DNA from 2 places in the Cronobacter sp. 153480017-3 genome. Region 1 is predicted to be linked to the other one. Evidence: predicted binding sites of a transcription regulator. Region 1 holds the regulator's gene; the other holds the start of a gene.

Region 1 (7,319 bases):
CGGACGTGCTGCGTCTTGCGCCGTCGTTGCTGGTGGAGCGCGCGGATATCGACGAAGGCATGGCCCGCTTTGCGCGCGCCGTCGCGCGCGTGGTCAACGGCTAATCATGGTGACTGGCTCAGGCGTCGTCTGAGCCAGATCCCGTGATGCGGGCGCTGACGCCACGCCACGGAAGAGATGGTATGCATGGTGCGCAGGTGATCGAGAATGCGCAGCAGATGATGTTCCATCACGCCCGGTGCCCCTTCCGGTAAGACGTCTTCGCCCTCCAGTACCGCCTCGTTTTGCGTATCGCCCGGCGCGTCATGCTCAAGCCGCTGCTGGCAGCGCTGTAGCGCAATCTCACACGCCTGTAAGTAGCGCGCTGCGGTTTCTGGCGGCAGCGCGGTTTGCTCGCGCGCCATCGTCGTTATCGCGTTGATGTGCTCGACAATAAACTGGCTGTGCGTCACCCACAGGCGCATATCCTCCAGATAACGGCTGTTAAAGCCGGGCTCCTGCATAGCCTGATTGAGCGAGTTATAGAGCGCGTTATGCGCCTGGTTGACCTGCATACGCTGCCAGGCGAGCGGGCCGGGTTGCGGGTCGCCGCTCAGGATCAGGCGCAGCGCCTCCTGGTCTGCCTCCAGCGCGTCATGCGCGTTCTGGCGCAGCAGGCCGCTTTGCCACTGGGGCCAGAGCCAGACCATGCCGCCGAACGCGATAAGACAGCCGGACAGGGTGTCTATCAGGCGCGCCACGATGTACTGCTCGCCGTTGAGCGTCAGGATTTGCAGCGAATAGACCGCCGTGACGGTAAAGCCAATCATCGCCCAGCCGTAGTGTCGCCGGATTATCAGATAACTGATTAACGTCACTAGCAGCATGCCGAGCAGGGTATAGCCCTGCGGCACTTTCAGGTGCAGCGTGATGCCCGCGATAATCAGCCCCGCCAGCGTGCCGCCCGCCCGGTGCAGGATACGCACGCGCGTCGCGCCATAGCCGTTTTGGGTGACGAACAGCACCGTCATCAGGATCCAGTACGGCTTCGGCAACTGGAAGGCGCTCCCTAACAACCCCGCCGCCGCCAGCATCACGCCCAGACGCGCGGCGGTGCGCAGCGCGGCGGATTTCAGCGACAAATAGCTTTTCAGCGCCCGCAGCAGCGGCAGGCGGCGCTTACCGCTGTCCATCAGGTCACGGGCGTAGAGCGGGCGCTGGGTGCGCAGCACGCGTGCGATGCGGCTGAAATGGTATTCGCAGAACTGGCCAACCGGGTTATCCGGGTGCTGGCGGGCGATTTTCGCCAGCGCCTCGACCTGCTTATCCATCGAGAAGCGGTGCGAATAGCGGTGGTAGAGAATGTCGTCAGAGAGCGTGCGCAGCCGCGTGGCGACGGTCTGCGCCGTCCAGCGCAACACCGCTTCGGCGTGGCTGCGCTCCACCAGTTTTTGCACTTCGCCGGGCTGATGCAGCGACACCGAGATGTGCTCCTGGAGATCCAGCGCCACCTGAAACGTGCGCAGCAGGCGCTTGTAACCGTTCTGCTTAGTGGCGGAAAGCATCTGCAACTGCTGATAGCACTGGCTTATTTGATCCACCACTTTTTGCTGATGCACCAGCAGCGGCGGCAGCGCCTGTTCCGGCTCGGTGTGGCGCGTCAGCAGGCTGTATTTGGCTTCGCAGTAGTCGGCGAGGCTTTTATAAATCAGGCTTAACGATTCACGCAGCGGCTGCTCGCGCCACAGCCAGAACCAGAAACCGTTAAACGCGCCATACCAGAGCGTGCCGAGCACATAGAGCAGCATAGGCTGCCAGATGGGCATATTGCCGGCGAGGCTTAACGTAAAGATGGCCGCGATGAGCGAGGCGGGCAACAGACGCGCATGCAGCGGGCTGATTTCCGCCGTCACGCCAAGCAGCAGCGCCAGCATCAGCAGAATGAGCGGCAGCGGCACAGACTGCAGCAGCAACAGCTGCACCGCCAGACTGCTCAGCGCAAACAGCGATGCGCCGATGATCAAGCGTTTAAAAAAGCGTTTGTGCGGGGTATCGAGACCGGCAATGTTGCAGCAGGCGGGAACGAGCGAGAACAGCAACCCTTGTTGAAGATGGCCCAGCATCAACCCGACCGCCACCGGCAGGCTTAAGATGAGCGTTTGCCGTAAAGCGTAATTAATTTCAGGGTGATAGATAAGACGACGCCACATAGGGGAGAAGTATAGATACAAAAACGGCGTGTTACCGAAGCGACACGCCGTTTTTTGCTTTTTTAGCGGGTTCCGTAAACCACGATGGTTTTGCCGTGGGCGGATATCAAGTTTTGATCTTCGAGCATTTTCAGAATGCGGCCAACGGTTTCGCGGGAGCAGCCGACGATCTGGCCGATTTCCTGACGCGTGATTTTGATCTGCATCCCGTCCGGATGGGTCATCGCGTCCGGCTGTTTCGCCAGATTCAGCAGGGTCTGCGCGATGCGGCCAGTCACGTCGAGGAAGGCGAGGTTGCCCACTTTCTCAGAGGTAACTTGCAGGCGGCGAGCCATCTGCGAGGAGAGACGCATCAGAATATCCGGGTTAACCTGGATCAGCTGACGGAATTTTTTGTAGGAGATTTCAGCCACTTCACAGGCAGTTTTAGCGCGAACCCAGGCGCTGCGTTCCTGACCTTCCTCGAACAAACCCAGTTCGCCGATGAAGTCACCCTGATTCAGGTACGAGAGGATCATCTCCTTGCCCTCTTCATCTTTGATCAGCACTGCCACTGAGCCTTTAACGATGTAATACAGCGTCTCCGCTTTTTCACCCTGGTGAATCAGCGTGCTCTTAGATGGATACTTATGAATGTGGCAATGTGACAAGAACCATTCAAGAGTCGGGTCTGTTTGCGGTTTGCCAAGCACCATGCGCGGTTATCCTCTGTTTTAAACTGGCTCCAAAGACAGGGCGCGTAACCCCTGTCTGGCTTTGCATTCATCATCTTCCCGAGTCCTGGGAAGTTGGCTGTCCGTGGACGTCGCAGCCGATAAATTATCTTCTCCTCTGCATACATGCGTAACATCAATGTATCGCCGCTGCATCCAGACTGTTTTAGCATAGCTTTTCTCAGGTGTCTCCTGTTGTCTCGTTTCAGCTTGACGCAGGTCGCCCTTCCATTGCCTCTGACGTCGCGCGCGCGTAATCTGTCAGAAAAATGAATAGCCTGGAGTGATTAACATGCATGCACGAGTGAAATGGGTGGAAGGGTTAACCTTCCTGGGCGAGTCCGCCTCCGGGCATCAGATCCTGATGGACGGCAACTCTGGCGACAAAGCGCCGAGCCCGATGGAAATGGTTTTGATGGCCGCAGGTGGCTGCAGCGCGATTGATGTTGTCTCTATTCTGCAAAAAGGTCGTCACGACGTGACCGACTGCGAAGTGAAGCTGACGTCAGAGCGTCGCGAAGAAGCGCCGCGTCTGTTTACGCATATCAATCTGCATTTTGTGGTGACGGGCAAAGCCCTGAAAGACGCGGCAGTGTCGCGCGCGGTGGATCTGTCGGCAGAGAAGTATTGCTCAGTGGCGCTGATGCTCGGCAAAGGGGTCAATATCACCCATTCGTATGAAGTGATTGAAGCGTCATGAGATGACGGACGGCCCGGCAGGCGCAGCGCCACCGGGCATCGCCGTCACGCTATCTGTTTTCCTTCCATCAGCCGCTGCACCAGCGGCAGCATAATAAGCTCCATCGCGAGCCCCATCTTCCCGCCCGGCACCACCAGCGTATTGATATGTGAGATAAACGAGCCCTGCAGCATCGCCAAAAGCCACGGATAATCGATGTTATCCAGATTGCGGAAGTGAATGACCACGAAGCTTTCATCAAGCGACGGAATGCCTTTCGCGGCGAACGGATTGGAGGTGTCCACCGTCGGCACGCGCTGGAAGTTAATATGGGTGCGTGAGAACTGCGGCGTGATGTAGTTAATGTAATCTTCCATCGAGCGCACCACGGAATCCATCACCGCCTCGCGCGAGTGGCCGCGCTCGCTGGTATCGCGGATGAGCTTCTGTATCCACTCCAGGTTGACGATAGGCACCACGCCCACCAGCAGATCGACATGCTTCGCCACGTCATGCTGCGGCGTCACCACGCCACCGTGCAGCCCTTCGTAAAACAGCACGTCCGTCGGCTCCGGCAGCGGCTGCCACGGCGTAAACGTGCCGGGCACCTGATTCCACGGCACCGCTTCGTCATAGGTGTGCAGATATTTACGCGACTGTCCTTTGCCGGTCAGCCCGTACTCCACAAAGGTTTGCTCCAGCAGGCCGAAATCGTTCGCCTCCGGGCCGAAGTAACTGATATGGCGGCCAAGATCGCGCGCTTTGCGAATAGCCATGTCCATTTCCGGGCGCGTGTAGCGGTGAAAGCTGTCGCCTTCCACTTCGGCGGCACGGAGATTCAGCTGGGCGAAAATTTTACGAAACGCGAGGCTGGTGGTGGTGGTTCCCGCGCCGCTGGAGCCTGTGACGGCGATAACCGGATGTTTGGCAGACATAGCGAGACAACTCCCTGAAGCGGCGGGGCAAGGCTCCGCCTGGCAACGTTAACCGCGAAACTGCGAACGCGGCATGATATTGACCGTTTCGTGCAGCTCAGACCACACCAGAACGGCTTCGCCACTTTGCAACTGACGCCGCACGTCGGCGACCTTTTGCTCAAGCGAGCGTTCATGTTCACCATAATCGGTGCCTTCGCGCAAGACGAAGGCTTCAATCAGGCGCTCCAGGGTGTCGGGCGCGATCTCTTGCCAGGGAATGATCATTTATCGGTCCAGATAAGACGTTAACCAGTCAGGAATGCGCTGTTCCAGCCACATTTTGGGCTGACGCAGCGTGCCGCCGACAAAGCCCACGTGACCGCCATGCTCTGTCAGTTGATATTCAATATTAGCAGGCAGCGTGGTGGTGTCGGGGATCACGTGATGATCCATAAACGGGTCGTCTTTGGCGTGGATAATCAGCGTCGGACGGGTGATGCTGGCGAGGCGCGGCATCGCGCTGCACTGGCGATAGTAATCGACGGCATCGCTAAAGCCGTGAATTTTCGACGTGATCAAATCATCGAAATCGCGGATGCGGCGCAGGCGCTTAAGCTGGGCGAGTTCAATCGGCAGCGTGCCGGGCCAGGCCTTCAGCTTGCGGGTGGCGTTGGCTTTCAGCAGGTTCAGCAGATAGAACTGATAAAAGCGTGAAAAGCCTTTTTCCATATGGTTGCAGCAGTGTTCGAGCATAAACGGCGCGGACACAATCACGCCTGCCGTCAGCGGGAAGCTGGCGTCAATCTCCGCCATCAGGCAGCCGAGCATATTGCCGCCGAGCGAATAGCCCACCGCCGCTGTCGGCACGGTGCCGTAGCGCTCATCCAGCCAGCGCAGGAAAAAGGTGCCGTCTTCGGTTTCGCCCGAATGATAGATGCGCCCCAGTTTGTTTGGCACGCCGCTACAGCCGCGAAAGTGCATCACCATGCCGAGCCAGCCGCGCGCTTTCGCCGCATGGATAAGGCCGTGGGCGTAAGGGCTGTGCAGGCTGCCTTCCAGACCGTGAAACACCACCAGACGCGGTTTATGACGCGCCTGGTCAGGGTTTTCGCTAAACGCCAGGTCGACAAAATCGCCGTCCGGCAGATCCAGACGCTGCCAGTGCGGCTCAAACTGCAAACGGCGGCGCAGCACGCGCGGCAGCATGGTTTGCAGGTGTGGATTGCTGACTCCCGGCATTGGCTGAAAGTGTGAGGAATCGGTGTTCAGTGCAGGAAGTTCTGCGGGAGTAATGTCGGCCATAGCTGATGTCTTTTATTAGTTCGCTAATTACTATACCGGTTGTGATTCATTTTGTTGATGCTTTGGTGCGGATCACTCGGCCAGTAAATTGCGCGAGAACAGGTGAATATCAGCATCCGGCTTACGTCGCCAGAGCCTGGCCTTACGCGCGCCGGTGGCGACGCTCTCGCCGGTCTCTTCAAACATGCCGGACGCCTCAAAGCGCCGGATCAGGCTTTTACGCTGGATGGGCTGGCCGAGAATAATCTCCGTCGCCTCCTGAAGCTGGCTCAGTGTAAAACACTCCGGCAGACAGTAGACCGGCAGGAGCGAATACATTGTTTTCTGGCGCAGGCGGCGCAGGGCGGCCTCGATAATCGTCTGGTGATCGAACGCCAGCTCGATAGCGTCAAGCTCCGCCACCGGCACCCACTGCGCATCGCTGACGGAGGCGATATGCGGCTGACAGTCGACCCAGGCGATAAGCGCAAACCAGGCGGTGGTGAGGCTCCAGCCGCGCGGGTCACGCTCCGGGCCGGAAAACGTCTCCAGTTGCTCAAGCCATGACGGGCGCACGCCGGTTTTCTCGGTGAGCTTACGCAGCGCCGTCGCGTGGGTGGAATCATCTTTCTGCATATCGATAAACCCGCCGGGCAGCGCCCAGCGGCCCTGCTGCGGCTGACGGGCGCGCTGTACCAGCAGCACGCAGAGCGCCTGATCGTGCAGGGTGAACAGCACGCTGTCGACGGTCACCAGCGGGGAAGGGAACCGCGCAGGGTCATAAGTTTCCAGATATTCCGCTTCAGTGGTCATGCACCGCTCCGTTTAATTGTCTCAGAGACAAGTTTATCAGCCCTGAACGCCGGGACAAAGCAAACCTGTAATGTTTTAATTTTCAGCAACATGCTATTTTTTAGCCAGTGCGGCGAAAATTTCGCTTGCTTATTAGTGTCTCTTGGACAATATTAAATGTGTCGCAAGGACATAAACTAATTAACCGGGGGCGAAAATGATGCAGCCGCAACTGATGGTAGACGGACAAGAGATTGCAACACAGACCGGGCGTTTTCCTGACGGCGCCGTGTGGGCGAAAGTGACCGGCGAACTGCCGCGCGTCGCCTCGCTGATGCGTATTCGCGCCGCCGCCATGAAAACGATGGACGATTTCATGCTGCTGGCGCAGCTTACCGACGCGGTGCGCCAGCACTGTGACGTGCGCTTCAGCCATCTGGAACTGCCGTGGCTGCCGTATGCCCGCCAGGACAGGCACATGCAGCCGGGTGACAGCTTCGCGCTGAAAGTCTTCGCCCGCCAGCTGAACACCCTCGGTTTCGACAAAGTGATCGTACTCGACCCGCACAGCGAAGCCGCTGCCGCCGCGATTGAAAATCTGGTGGCTATCCCGCAGGAGCGTTGCCTGTTACAAAGCAAGACGCTGGAGCGTGCCCTGAAGGCCGGCGAGTTAATGCTGGTGGCACCCGATGCCGGGGCGCTTAAAAAAATCCATGCCGTCGCGCAGGCGGCGGGCGTTCATGAATTT
Region 2 (7,319 bases), on a different contig from region 1:
ATGGTCGGCAGCGCGGTGTTTTCGACAAACACGTGGCGCGCTTCGCGACGCAGACGCGTGCCTTCGCAGGTGGCACACGGGCGGTTGCTGATAAATTTCGCCAGCTCCTCGCGCACCGCGTTGGATTCGGTCTCTTTGTAGCGGCGCTCCATATTGTGCAGCACGCCTTCAAACGGATGACGACGCACGGACGTATCGCCGCGATCGTTCATATATTTGAATTCGATAGTTTCTTTACCGGAGCCGAACAGCACCGCCTTCTGCACTTTATCGCTGAGCGTATTCCACGGCGCTTCGACGTCAAACTTATAGTGTTCCGCCAGCGAGCGCAGCATCTGGAAATAGTAAAAATTGCGGCGATCCCAGCCGCGGATGGCACCGCCCGCGAGCGACAGCTCGCCGTTCTGCACCACGCGATCCGGGTCAAAATATTGCTGCACGCCAAGACCGTCGCAGGTCGGGCATGCGCCAGCCGGGTTGTTAAACGAAAACAGGCGCGGCTCAAGCTCGCGCATACTGTAGCCGCAAATCGGGCAGGCGAAGTTGGCGGAGAACAGCAGCTCTTCCGCTTTTTCGTCATCCATATCCGCCACGACCGCCGTACCGCCGGAAAGCTCAAGCGCGGTTTCAAACGATTCGGCCAGGCGCTGCGCTAAATCTTCACGCACTTTGAAGCGGTCCACGACCACTTCGATGGTGTGTTTCTTCTGCAATTCCAGCTTCGGTGGATCAGAGAGATCGCACACTTCGCCATCGATACGCGCGCGGATATAGCCCTGGCTTGCCAGGTTTTCCAGCGTCTTGGTGTGCTCGCCTTTACGCTCTTTAATGACCGGCGCAAGCAGCATCAGGCGCTTGCCCTCAGGCAGCGCCAGCACGTTGTCGACCATCTGGCTGACGGTTTGTGCCGCAAGCGTAACGTCGTGATCCGGGCAGCGCGGTTCGCCGACGCGGGCGTAGAGCAGACGCAGATAGTCGTGGATTTCCGTGATAGTCCCCACGGTAGAACGCGGGTTATGAGACGTCGATTTCTGCTCGATGGAAATAGCAGGCGACAGCCCTTCGATATGATCGACATCCGGCTTTTCCATCAGCGAAAGGAACTGACGCGCGTAGGCGGAAAGCGACTCGACATAACGGCGCTGCCCTTCAGCGTAGAGCGTGTCGAAAGCCAGCGAAGATTTGCCGGAACCCGACAGCCCGGTCACGACGATCAGTTTGTCGCGCGGAATGACGAGATTGATATTTTTGAGATTGTGGGTGCGGGCGCCCCGAACTTCTATCTTATCCATTCACCTTTCCTGGATTTGAACGCTAATGCCTGGGTGTTTGAAGGACAACCGGTGGCCAGAAACGGTTAATTATGACACAATTTAACCTGAATGGATATCCAGTATTTAGTTGCAACTGTGTATACTGTGTGAACATTTCCTGAAGCCGTCTCGCAGCTATCAACATTGAAGGCTGACGTGGTAGAATGGAATGTTTACACTATTAAGAAATGTTTTCAGGAGACACGATCATGGCCAGCAGAGGCGTAAACAAGGTGATTCTCGTCGGTAATCTGGGGCAGGACCCGGAAGTACGCTACATGCCGAACGGCGGGGCCGTGGCGAACCTGCGCCTGGCAACTTCCGAATCCTGGCGCGACAAGCAGACCGGTGAGATGAAAGAAGTGACCGAATGGCACAGCGTCGTGCTGTACGGGAAACTGGCGGAAGTGGCGGGCGAATATCTGCGTAAAGGCTCGCAGGTGTACATCGAAGGCCAGCTGCGCACCCGTAAGTGGCAGGATCAGAGCGGTCAGGATCGCTACTCTACCGAAGTTGTGGTGAATGTCGGTGGCACCATGCAGATGCTGGGCAGCCGTCAGGGCGGCGGCGCAGGCGGCAACATGGGCGGCGGTCAGCAGCAGGGCGGTTGGGGTCAGCCTCAGCAGCCGCAGCAGCAGGGTGGCGGCGCGCAGTTCAGCGGCGGCGCACAGTCCCGTCCGCAGCAGCAGGCGCCAGCGCCTTCTAACGAACCGCCGATGGATTTCGACGACGATATCCCGTTCTGATAGCGCGGCGTTCTGCACGGAAGGCCTCTCTTCAGAAAGTGTTGAAAAGCTCTGCTCCGGCAGGGCTTTTTCTTTATGGTTTTCGGCTGAGGCTGTTGAGTGCTTCGGGCCGATTCCCGCCAGGCACAGTTGTTTGTATCGTTAAGCACAATGCACCTCTTACTGACGATTAACGGCACCCCATTTTTCTCTGCTGGCACGATTAAACCGCCGACAAATGAAGGGCATGACGCTTTTCCGCGATGCGGCGCTAAATCTCGCCGCCGGAATGCCGATATAGGTTGCATGAAGTCTTCATACGTTCCGTACGTTTTCGGCAGGGATGATGCCCCACAGTGCAGGTTAGCCCATGTCAGAAAGAGATCGCGACCAACTCCTTAGCCAGGCGACCGACCAGTACTGGCAACACATTATTCCGATCGTCTGGCTGGCGTTGCTGATTCATGTCGGGCTGATTTTCCTGTTTCTGTCGATGAGTATTCCGACGCTCGCCATTTTTAATATTTTCAGCGTGATGGTTTATATCCACTGCCTGAATGAAATAGAGCATTACCGGTATCTGTATGTCGGTACGCTGATGAGCGTGGAAATTCTGGCGCATGCCGTTGCCACTACGGCGTTGCTGGGCTGGGAGAGTAATTTTTACCTGTTTGTTTTTTCGCTGATCCCCATCGTGTCGTTCAGCTTTCAGCAGGTGCCGGTGCGGCGCGCGCTGTTCCTGGCCGCGATCGCGGTGCTTGGCACGGTGGGTTACGCGCTGCGACATCACACCGGTACGGCGTCCGGGTTAAGCCCGTCAGTGCTGAACGGCATCGGCATTGCGAATGCCGTGATGGCGATTGGGCTGTTAACGTACACCACGCTACGTTCGGTCGAATTCACCCACACGATGAAATTCGATCTCTTTAATACGGCGAGCCGCGACAGCCTGACGAACCTCTATACCCGGCGTCACTTTATGCATCAGGTTTCGCTGCTCGATAAACAGGTGGGCAGTCATAACGTAACGCTGTTGCTGCTGGATATCGATCATTTCAAGGCCATTAATGACAGTTGCGGTCACAGCTATGGCGACATGATTTTGCAGCGCATCGCGCGGGCGATTACCGACAACGTGCGCGAAAGCGACATCGTGGCGCGCTGGGGCGGTGAAGAGTTTCTGGTAATGATGCCGGATACATCACTGGCAGATGCCAGACGTGTGGCGGAGCGGCTGCTGACGCGCATTCAGGAGTGGGTTGGCCAGACGGATAAAAATCCGCGAGAAGTCACCGCGACGCTTGCGATCAGCGCTTTCGGCAAAGATGAAGAGTTTGAAAAAGCGCTCAATCGCGCTGACAAAATGTTGTACGCCGGTAAGCAACAGGGGAGAAATCGTCTGGTTATCGCTGATTAACTTGCTGATTTAAAAATTAAAAAAAGCCAAAGATAACCCCGGGATACTCCTTAGTTAGCATTTTCCCGGTGGGGGTGAAGTGCCATGCTCTGCGATTCCTTCCTGTGCGACGGCGTTTATTGACGAGCCCGCCAGTTGCCGCCCGCAGGTGAATTTCACACAGGGAATGCAAGCGATGACACAGGAACCGAATCCGTTTACCGCCGCCTGGAGCCGTAACGGCAATCTGCTCTGCCACGGTCACTGGATTATTACGTTTGAAGAACGCCCGGTGACGTTGCCGCAACACTGGCAGGATAAGGCGATGAACACCTGGGGGATCTACTCGATTATCGATCCCGAGGACGAAACGTTCGCCGACGGGCTGGAAGAAGAGGAGTGGATTGTCGAGAACGTCGAGTGGCTGACCGACTGGTTTTTCGATAACCATATTCCGCTGGAGGAGCGTTATTACCGCGCCTTCTGGCGGGCTATCAATAAAGCGGACTGGCGCTGTACCAGTTGCGCCGGTTGTATGTAAGGGCCTGGCAGAAAATAAAAAAGCCCCTGATGCAGGGGCTTAAATGAAAGACGGTGAGGTTATCAGGTCACGACCATCGGCCATTCTGGCGGCGTGTGGCTCATCACTTCCACCATTACGTCTTTCATATTGTGCCAGATGGCGTGGAAGTCGATGCTGACGCCGAGCAGGCCCGTCGCGAAGACGCAGGACGCGGCGATACCCAGCCCGCTGCTGATCACCGCCAGCGCCTGGTAGTCGGATTTGCGAAACTGAATATTAAGCGTGCTGGCAAGAAACATTAAAACCGCACCCAGAAGTTGCCAGCGCATCAGTACCATGCTGGCGGTAAGCGTAGCCATGAAACCAGTCCTCAAAAAGCGTTCTGCCGCGCGGTGGCCGGAACGCGGCAGGCCTGGCGCGGCGCTAAAATTTAACGTGACGGCAAGCATGTAAACTTGCACACTAAGTGTGAACTGTATCACATTTGTTGTTTTATTCGCCAGTCTGGCGGGCGCGCTTTGGTGAAAAAAAGCGCACGATCCATGAGATCGCCGGCAACCGTTCGCAATAAAAAATGGTCGAAAAGAAAGCAGTGAAAAAATCCCACAACGGATTTTACTAATGCATAAATTTTCATTTCGACACAAAAAAAACGCCGCCCGTACATTTTTTCGGCAGCTTTGATTAATTTAACTTAAAACGCTTTCTGAAGTGGTTGATGAATTTTTAGCACGGTTATCAACGCGGATATTTCACTTAAGAAAAATTAAATAGCCATTCCCTATTTTCCTTATGGCAAATTTTAATGTTTCGCGTGAAATATTGGATGGATAACTGGAAATGGCTATTGCCAATGCGTGCTGATTGATGCAACGTAAACACCTGTTTGCGATGTGTCTCATCAGGCGATTAATGTGACACAGAAAGCAGGGATATGAGGCCATAATGAATTTCAGGGCACGACGTCAGGCGTTGCGAATCTCAGGCATAATCATGGTGGTCCTACTGCCTGTGATGCTTGCGCTTTGGGTCGCCCATCATCGCGCGGTCAACGAGACGCGGGCGCACCTGGATACCTTCGCACAACTGGTCCTCAACCGTACCGAGCTGGTATTAAGCCATGTCGATGAAGCCCGTAATGAAGCCGAAAAATATCAGGGCGAAATATGCTCCTCTGCGCATCAGCGTAATATGCTGGATATTTCACGCGGGCAAATTTATATCGAAGATCTCATTTACGCCCAGGGTGATGAACTATTATGTTCCCCTCTGTTCGATCAGCCTTTTATTCTCTCGCCTGCGAATTACACGCGCTCGCCGGATATCGCCATTTATTATTATCGTGACACGCCATTCTTTTCCGGTCACAAAATGGTTTATTTGCGTAAAGGGAATTATGTCGCGGTGGTTAACCCGCTCTCCTTTAGCGAAATATTATCTAATGATGACACTATCACTTATGGCGTGTATGACACCGTCACCCGGGAGTTTTTTTCGGTAAGTGACAAAGCCGACGCCCGTGCGCTCGCGCCTTTTGCGCGTTCACAGAATACGGATTTCCAGAAAGATGGCCGTTTCTGGTCGATAGTGCTTTCTGGTAAGCGCCCGATTGCCGTCGCCGTTTCCACCAGCGACGCCTGGTTCTGGCAGGCGTGGCGGCATCAGATGTCGGTCATGCTGCCCCTTGGACTTATCATGGGCGGTTTGCTGGTTTTTCTCGGCTCGCGCACCCGTCACCGTTTTAACTCGCCGAGCCGCCAGCTTCAGCGCGCGTTGCATAAACGCGCGCTGCGCCTGCATTACCAGCCGATTATGGATATCAAGCACGGCATGTGCGTCGGTGCGGAAGCGCTGCTGCGCTGGCCCGGCTACAACGGTCAGGTGATGAGCCCGGCGGAGTTTATCCCGCTGGCCGAAAAAACCGGGATGATCGCGCAGGTTACGGATTATGTGGTGGAAGAGTTATTTAATGACTTAGGCCATTTCCTGGCGACCCACCCGCAGATTTATATTTCTATTAACCTTTCGGCATCCGATTTCCATTCGTCGCGCCTGATAGCGTTAATCGAAGGGAAAAATAACCAGCACGGCGTACGCGCGCAGCAAATCAAGATTGAAGTGACTGAGCGGGGCTTTATTGACGTGCCGCGCACCACCCCGGTTATTCAGGCGTTTCGCCAGTCAGGGTTTGAGATTGCGATTGACGATTTCGGCACCGGATATTCCAACCTTCATAATCTCTATTCGCTGAACGTCGATATTCTGAAAATTGATAAGTCGTTTATCGATACCTTAACCACCAATAGCACCAGCCATCTGATTGCAGAGCATATTATCGATATGGCCCAGAGCCTGCGGCTGAAAATTATCGCCGAGGGCGTGGAAACCGCCGAACAGGTGGGCTGGCTGTTAAAGCGTGGAGTGCAATATTGTCAGGGGTGGCATTTCTCAAAAGCGCTACCGCGTCAGGAGTTTGTCGCCTGGCTGCAACAGGATGACGCCCGGGCGATGCCGGGCTGGCAGAACTGCGCCGTTAATCGTCAGGCGCTCTGACGATAATCGCTCGGCGTGCGGTCGAACTGACGGCGGAATATCCGCGAAAACGTCTGTTGCGACACATAGCCATAATCCATCGCAATATCAAAAATCGGTCGCCGGGTCGTACGCAACTCCTGCGCCGCCAGTTGCAAACGCCGCTTGCGAATATACTCACCCAGCGTCTGATGCATGACAGTGCGAAACATCCGCTGTAAATACCATTTCGAATAGCCCGACTTCTTTGCCACCACATCGATATTCAGTGGCTGGTCAATATGCTCATCAATCCATTGCGTCAGTGCGTGGATAATTTCCTGATGTGACATAAGCCGTCCTCTTCCTCTGTTTTGGGTTAGCCGTTCTTCTGGTCGGCGAGTATAATTCCTCAAGTTAACTTGAGGTAAAGCCCCCGATGGAAAAGAAAGCACCCAGAATCAAATCGCTGCTGACGCCGGGCGAAGTCGCGAAGCGCAGCGGTGTTGCCGTCTCCGCGCTGCACTTCTATGAAAGCAAAGGGTTGATTAAAAGCACCCGCAACAGCGGCAACCAGCGGCGTTACCGGCGCGACGTGCTGCGTCAGGTGGCGATCATTAAAATCGCCCAGCGTATCGGCATTCCGCTGGCGACGATTGGCGAGGCTATCGGCGTGCTGCCTGAAGGGCATAACCTGAGCCCGAAGGCCTGGAAGCAGCTCTCCACGCAGTGGCGCGAGGAGCTGGACCGGCGTATTAAAACGCTGACCGCGCTGCGTGACGATCTGGATGGCTGCATTGGCTGTGGTTGCCTGTCGCACCGCGATTGCCCGCTGCGTAACCCCGAAGACC

What was found. The regulator CRP, encoded in region 1, controls carbon source genes, mostly activating them, when cyclic AMP is high. The targets are predictions, from matches to a motif close to ATGTGANNNNNNTCACAT.
Region 2: the regulator CRP is predicted to act here: its motif matches at 4,424-4,441, upstream of ACUW6V_RS10395 (YjcB family protein).

What each region holds. Positions count from the first base shown of each region.
Region 1 covers NZ_JBSEYN010000004.1:43,737-51,055, reverse strand. The annotation lists gene argD (bifunctional acetylornithine/succinyldiaminopimelate transaminase) at 1-104, shown strand, start outside; gene ACUW6V_RS11035 (YccS/YhfK family putative transporter) at 105-2,189, opposite strand; gene crp (cAMP-activated global transcriptional regulator CRP) at 2,252-2,884, opposite strand; gene ACUW6V_RS11025 (OsmC family protein) at 3,195-3,602, shown strand; gene ACUW6V_RS11020 (phosphoribulokinase) at 3,647-4,516, opposite strand; gene ACUW6V_RS11015 (YheU family protein) at 4,565-4,783, opposite strand; gene ACUW6V_RS11010 (hydrolase) at 4,784-5,800, opposite strand; gene ACUW6V_RS11005 (NUDIX hydrolase) at 5,873-6,592, opposite strand; gene prs (ribose-phosphate diphosphokinase) at 6,789-7,319, shown strand, end outside.
Region 2 covers NZ_JBSEYN010000003.1:538,965-546,283, reverse strand. The annotation lists gene uvrA (excinuclease ABC subunit UvrA) at 1-1,292, opposite strand, end outside; gene ssb1 (single-stranded DNA-binding protein SSB1) at 1,523-2,059, shown strand; gene ACUW6V_RS10405 (GGDEF domain-containing protein) at 2,409-3,455, shown strand; gene ACUW6V_RS10400 (hypothetical protein) at 3,631-3,975, shown strand; gene ACUW6V_RS10395 (YjcB family protein) at 4,038-4,316, opposite strand; gene ACUW6V_RS10390 (EAL domain-containing protein) at 4,903-6,510, shown strand; gene soxS (superoxide response transcriptional regulator SoxS) at 6,498-6,821, opposite strand; gene soxR (redox-sensitive transcriptional activator SoxR) at 6,908-7,319, shown strand, end outside.